3 regions of the Pradoshia sp. Z3_51 genome follow, and region 1 is predicted to be linked to each of the others. Evidence: predicted binding sites of a transcription regulator. Region 1 holds the regulator's gene; each other region holds the start of a gene.
The links. The regulator CtsR, encoded in region 1, represses protease genes until heat stress. The targets are predictions, from matches to a motif close to ATGGTCAATAAAGGTCAAACA.
Positions count from the first base shown of each region.

Region 2: clpP (ATP-dependent Clp endopeptidase proteolytic subunit ClpP) is a predicted target of CtsR. The motif match lies at 909-929, and genes of this name have one in related genera.
Region 3: AC4BHA_RS01235 (ATP-dependent Clp protease ATP-binding subunit) is a predicted target of CtsR. The motif match lies at 1,308-1,328, and genes of this name have one in related genera.

Region 1 is NZ_JBZAJC010000016.1:59,187-61,460, forward strand. It holds gene mcsB (protein-arginine kinase McsB) at 1-545, opposite strand, end outside; gene mcsA (protein-arginine kinase activator protein McsA) at 542-1,075, opposite strand; gene AC4BHA_RS18180 (CtsR family transcriptional regulator) at 1,100-1,561, opposite strand; rRNA gene rrf (5S ribosomal RNA) at 1,815-1,931, opposite strand; tRNA gene AC4BHA_RS18190 (tRNA-Ala) at 1,935-2,010, opposite strand; tRNA gene AC4BHA_RS18195 (tRNA-Pro) at 2,023-2,099, opposite strand; tRNA gene AC4BHA_RS18200 (tRNA-Arg) at 2,106-2,182, opposite strand; tRNA gene AC4BHA_RS18205 (tRNA-Leu) at 2,191-2,274, opposite strand, start outside.
Region 2 is NZ_JBZAJC010000004.1:409,597-411,870, reverse strand. It holds gene AC4BHA_RS11270 (alpha/beta hydrolase family protein) at 1-202, opposite strand, end outside; tRNA gene AC4BHA_RS11265 (tRNA-Arg) at 625-696, opposite strand; gene clpP (ATP-dependent Clp endopeptidase proteolytic subunit ClpP) at 993-1,595, shown strand; gene AC4BHA_RS11255 (amino acid permease) at 1,942-2,274, shown strand, end outside.
Region 3 is NZ_JBZAJC010000001.1:272,504-274,777, reverse strand. It holds gene ppdK (pyruvate, phosphate dikinase) at 1-1,224, shown strand, start outside; gene AC4BHA_RS01235 (ATP-dependent Clp protease ATP-binding subunit) at 1,439-2,274, shown strand, end outside.

The DNA of each region.
Region 1 (2,274 bases):
ACCATGACAGATGCTCTTAATCCAGTTCCAACATTCGTTGGACAACTTGTTAGGTATCCAATCTTTTCGTCAAATGCATAGTCCAATTCACTCTCTACCCAATCATCAATTCTGCTTGCTACTTCGAGAGCTTCAGAAATTTGCAGTCCAGGATATAGACATTGAATTCGGATATGATCTTCTTCATTAACCATTATGCTGACTTCTTCATTTTCTGAAATAAGGCAGGCACCTACATCTTTATGTTTTGCCAACAGAGGGCTTATTAAATGTTTTTCTACCAGTACTTGCTTATCTAATGGATTTAGATCTATCATTTTTACCATTTCCAAATGTCCTAATCCTGAAAGATACTGACCGCCAATACGATCTTCAACTTTTTTTAGTAATCTTTTGGCTTCTTCCTGTGAAAAAACGATCGGAAAGGCGACATTTTTTACGTTTCTGGCCAATCGGACTCTTGAGCTCAATACAATATCCGATTCCGGCCCTTCCTGGTTCATCCATGAGCTGATGGCATTCTCCATAAAGTGTTCAATTGTCATTTTTGTTCGCCCCCTTCTTGAGAGGCTTCAATTTCCTTCTCTAATGAACGAATCTGATCCCTGACTTCTGCTGCCTTCTCAAATTCCTCTGCCTCAACATAATCATTGATTTGAGCCTTTAAATCATTTATTTGCTTTCTTATATGTAAAGTTCCGCCAGCACGTTTAGGAATTTTTCCGTTATGATGAACATTCCCTCCATGCAATTTTCTTAATATGGATTCCAAATATGGATTGAATGTCTTATAGCAATCCGAACATCCAAACCGACCGATATTAACAAATTCACGGTATGTTAATCCACAATGGGGACATATCAGTTGATCTTCATTACTAAAGGGCGATTTAGAGTTGGCTGATTTCATACCTAATCCCATATTTAATAAACCTGCTAACAGATTATTGAATGAAAAAAAATCGCCTTTTTCTTCAGCACAATATTCACAAAGGTTTACTTCCGTTTGTTTGCCGTTAACGATTTTTGTAACCTTCATCGTAGCGGGTCTTTCGTTACATTCCTGACAAAGCATTGTTTTCACCCTCTCCGTAGCAACTCATTTATACCTTAATGTCATAAACATCGCTTTTAAGATTCGCGCGCGCAATTCATCTCGTTCAGGTAAATCATAATGGAGTACAGAACGGTCCATTACACTCAACATGATTTTTGCTTCCCGTGAAGATATAACTTCTTCCTCAACTAATCTGCCAATTAAATCTTCAGAATTACTTTGAGAGATACGCTGTCCAACCAAATTACTGATTTGTTCAATTAAATGTGCTCTGTCATGGGACTGTACCCGCATTATACGAATATAACCCCCACCACCCCGTTTACTTTCTACCAGATAACCTCTTTCGATTGTAAAACGAGTATTGATCACATAATTAATTTGAGAGGGAACGCATTGGAACTTATCAGCAATTTCGCTTCTTTTTATCTCTACCAATTCTTTCTCGCTTATATCGAGAACGCTCTTCAAATAATTTTCAATAATATCGGATATATTTTTCATATAGGCTCCCCCTCTCACTGTTTTGACTTTGACTATATTTGACTATAATTATACAAAAGCATCCTCAATTTGGCAATCATTATACTTTACTCTAACTTATTATATGTATACTGCACAATTAACCTTTTTATAAAAAACCAATACTTCAATTCTACCCAAATTTCCTTTTTTAAAACCCTGAAACCTTCCTGTAAAAAGGATCTTTTTTCCCTAAAATACAAAAAAACCAGTTCAATTTGAACTGGTTTTGGCTGCCCGGCAACGTCCTACTCTCACAGGGACTCGCGTCCCAACTACCATCGGCGCTGAAGAGCTTAACTTCCGTGTTCGGAATGGAAACGGGTGTGGCCTCTTCGCCATCATTACCGGACTATGGTGGAGCCTAGCGGGATCGAACCGCTGACCTCCTGCGTGCAAAGCAGGCGCTCTCCCAGCTGAGCTAAGGCCCCAAATTTTTAAAATGGTCGGGAAGACAGGATTCGAACCTGCGACCCCTTGGTCCCAAACCAAGTGCTCTACCAAGCTGAGCTACTTCCCGATATAATGGCGCGCCCGAGAGGAGTCGAACCCCTAACCTTTTGATCCGTAGTCAAACGCTCTATCCAATTGAGCTACGGGCGCATATAGAGTGCCGAGGGCCGGTCTCGAACCGGCACGGTAGTCACCTACCGCAGGATTTTAAGTCCTGTGCGTCTGCCAATTCCGCCACCCCG
Region 2 (2,274 bases), on a different contig from region 1:
AATCTTCAATATAGAGGTAATCAGCATACGTTCTTTCGCTAAGTTTATACCAGTTATATTTACTGTGTGCTTCAATGATCTCTTTTTCATCAATTTGATTTTTTAATATCTTATCAAACATTTCTTTTGAGATCCTACCAGCACTTTGGAAAATAATAATTAACTTTTTTGAATTATTAGAAACCAACTTCCCTTGTATCATCAACTATCCTCCAGGTGTATCATTTCTATCCAATTAATTATATTATAAGGAATATTTATAAAACAATATCTAAATAGTTAATAATAAACTGGGGTATGCTTTTTAAGATATTAATACCTCTTTTAAAAAGAGGAAAGCTGAACCATAAAAAGTATTCCTATTCAACTCAGATATAATGATAATAAGTCAAACCCTAGTGTTACTTTAGCCTTTTAGCGTTTTATAGAAATTCTTTAATATCCTGCATGGGACATTCAGAATCAATCTCCTTATTTAGTAATGTGTCTCTTTACAATCATCACAAAAGGTTAGCCATGGTTATATGCATGGTATATGCCCAGAAAATAAAAACACCTCTACGCAATAAAACAGCGCAGAGGCAATAAAAGCATAAAATGTTAAATTTCCCAAAAAATATTATACGCCCTCGGAGGGAATCGAACCCCCATCGTAAGAACCGGAATCTTATGTTCTATCCATTAAACTACGAGGGCAAAATGTTAGCCTACAAAATTATATTATAAGGAAGAGAAAGTCTTTTTGCAAGAACTATTCCTTAGGTTTATAAGCCTTTATGTTGGGTAAGATGGATATCAGGGATTATTTTGTTTCCATACATAGAATCAGCTGCAAATTAAGCGCAGACCAATCAGATAAACTAGACATCAGTCCTTAATAAAAAACATATAGTAATGTAAGCGTCTTTTGTTTGACCTTTATTGACCATAAAGTGTATGATAAAGTCAAAGCCAAATGTATTATTTTTTTACATATAAGGAGGAGAAAATAAATGAATTTAATTCCTACAGTTATTGAACAAACAAATCGCGGGGAACGCGCATACGATATTTATTCCCGTTTATTAAAAGACCGGATTATCATGCTTGGAAGTGCAATTGATGACAATGTTGCCAACTCTATCGTTGCCCAATTATTGTTCCTTGAAACTGAAAACCCAGAGAAAGATATATATCTTTACATCAATAGCCCAGGCGGAAGCATCACAGCTGGTATGGCAATCTACGATACAATGCAATATATTAAACCAAAGGTTTCTACGATCTGTATCGGTATGGCTGCTTCAATGGGTGCATTCCTTCTTGCTGCCGGCGAAAAAGGAAAGCGTTTTGTGTTACCAAACAGTGAAGTGATGATTCACCAACCACTTGGCGGAGCTCAAGGACAAGCGACTGAGATTGAAATCGCTGCTAAACGCATTCTCTTTATGCGTGAGCGCTTAAACAAAATTTTGGCTGAACGTACTGGTCAATCTTATGAAACAATTGCTCGCGATACAGAACGTGATAACTTCATGACAGCTGAACGTGCGGTAGAGTACGGATTAGTTGATAAAATTATCACCCGCAATGTAGTAGAAGAAAATAAAAAATAATAAACTGATTAAGAGCTGTCGAGATATTCGGCAGCTCTTTTGTTTTATCAAAAAAATAATGTAGATATCCCCCTCTACTCCCCTACCTCACAATATTTTAGTTCTCTAATTGTTTATCACTTTACCAAATTAAAGTTTGATGTTAATATGAAAGCACAATTTAATAATTAGTCATTCTGAAGAGAGTTTATTGTGTTGAATTTCATACTTAACAATCTCAACCAATAAGCCACCGGAATGATCAAATTATAATTCGGGTATAGAATTATAACGATTTGTACCACTAGCAATAATTTATCTTATTATATTTTTCGCATATTTTTGAAAACAGAAGGGGTCTTTCATCATGAATAATAAAAAATGGGGATTTTGGATATTAACCATGTTTGTTGTCGGCAACATGGTTGGTGGAGGAATATTTATGCTTCCGGCAAACCTAGCTGGTGTTTCTAGTCCGTTTGGAGCATCAATGGCCTGGATCTTAACAGGAGCTGGAGTATTAATGGTTGCTCTTGTATTTGGAAATTTGGCTATCAGAAAGCCGGAATTAAAAACGGGACCGCAAAGCTATGCTCAAGCCATGTTCAGTTCACCAAGGAAAGGGAAAATCGCTGGTTATAGTATTGCTTGGGGTTACTGGGCTGCTAACTGGGCTGCAACGGCATCAGTCATTATCTCG
Region 3 (2,274 bases), on a different contig from region 1:
AGAGTTGGCGATACAGTAGTGAACCATCATGATACCATTACGATAGATGGATCTACAGGTGAAATCATGCTTGGAGAGATTCCAATGATTGATCCAGAATTATCGGATGAATTTTTAACTTTATTATCATGGGCGGATGAAACTAGAAAACTAGGGGTACGTGCAAATGCCGACAATCCAGAGGATGCAAGAAAGGCTCTCGAATTTGGGGCTGGCGGAATCGGACTATGTCGAACAGAGCATATGTTCATGGATGCAAAACGTGTACCGTTTGTCCAACAAATGATTCTTTCTGAGACCATTGCGGAAAGAAATAAAGCATTAGAATATTTATTGCCAATGCAGCAAGAGGATTTTGAAGGCATTTTTGAAGCCATGCAGGGAAATCCGGTTACTATTCGCTTATTAGATCCACCATTACATGAATTCTTACCTGATAAAGAAGAATTAATCATCGAAGTGACGAAGCTTCAAATTACTGATCCTGATTCAAAGGAATTAATGAAAAAAGAGCAACTGTTAAAAAAGGTTCGTCAATTGGATGAATTTAATCCTATGCTTGGACATCGCGGTTGCCGATTAGGCATGATTCATCCAGAAATATACGGCATGCAGGCAAAAGCTATTTTCTATGCGATTGCTAACTTAATGGAGCGCGGTATTCCGGTTCAGCCTGAGATCATGATTCCGCTTGTTGGACATGTGAATGAATTGAAACAAATGCGACAATTGGTGATGGATACAGCGATTCAGGTAGAGGCAGAAACGGACAAAAAGTTCCAGTACACGATTGGTACTATGATTGAAATCCCAAGGGCAGCACTTACTGCTGATCAAATTGCCAAAGAGGCAGACTTCTTCTCATTCGGTACTAACGATTTAACCCAAACAACTTTTGGATACAGCCGTGATGATGCGGAAGGGAAGTTTTTACAAACATATATAGAAGAAAAAGTCCTGCCTGAAAACCCTTTTGCAGTGTTAGACCAAGATGGTGTAGGTAAGCTGGTCGAAATGGGAGTGAAATTGGGCAGACAAACAAAACCTGAATTAAAAACTGGCATATGCGGGGAGCATGGCGGAGAAAAAATATCAATCGACTTCTGTTATAAAGCCGGTTTAGACTATGTAAGCTGTTCGCCTTATCGTGTTCCATTGGCAAGGCTGGCAGCTGCACAGGCAACTTTGCGATATGATGATATAAAGGAAGCCGTGACTAATTAATTATTTGTTTATCTAAGAAGCGCTGTATCAGGCGCTTCCTTTTTTTATGATTAAAAAATAAACAAAGGGGTATAAAATAGTTGAAAGTCAAAAAAGGTCAGAGTATAATGTAATTAAGGTCAAAGATAGTCAAAGTCAAATTGACCAATTTTCAAATGAGTTTAGTAACTGTAAAACGATAAAATAAATTTAGAATTATAAGGAGGATACATCTATGGTTTGCGAAAAATGCCAACAAAACCAAGCAACTGTACAGATGCAATTAAGGGTGAATGGACATCAGGAAAATCATCATTTGTGTTCTTCATGCTATAAAGAGGAACGCAATAAATTAGGAGCTCAAATGGGAGGAATGAATTTACATCCATTTAAGCCATTTACATTAGAATCATTTTTCAACCAGGGTAACGGAGATTCATTTATGTCAGATATGTCTGGCTCAATGGACCAGACAAATCACAACCAGCATAAACAGGTCAGAACACAAACACAGCCGCCTAATGGTGGAGGATTACTTGATCAATACGGTCGTAACTTAACTTATAATGCAAAAGCAGGACTCATTGATCCAGTGATTGGACGTGAAGAAGAGGTTAAACGTGTAATTGAGATATTGAACAGACGTACGAAAAATAATCCAGTCCTGATCGGTGAACCAGGGGTTGGTAAAACAGCGATTGCTGAAGGACTTGCGCTTAAAATTGCGGAAGGGAATGTTCCCTTAAAACTAAAGGATAAAGAAGTATATCTGCTTGATGTTGCTTCCTTAGTATCCAATACTGGTATTCGTGGGCAATTTGAGGAACGGATGAAGCAGCTTATTCAAGAATTGCAAACAAGAAAAAATGTGATTCTGTTTATTGACGAAATTCATCAGCTTGTAGGTGCCGGATCTGCAGAAGGCTCCATGGATGCAGGGAATATTCTGAAACCAGCGCTTGCGCGTGGAGAGTTACAATTAGTAGGTGCAACAACATTAAATGAGTATCGTCAAATTGAAAAAGATGGGGCACTTGAAAGACGTTTCCAACCAGTAATGGTTAATGAGCC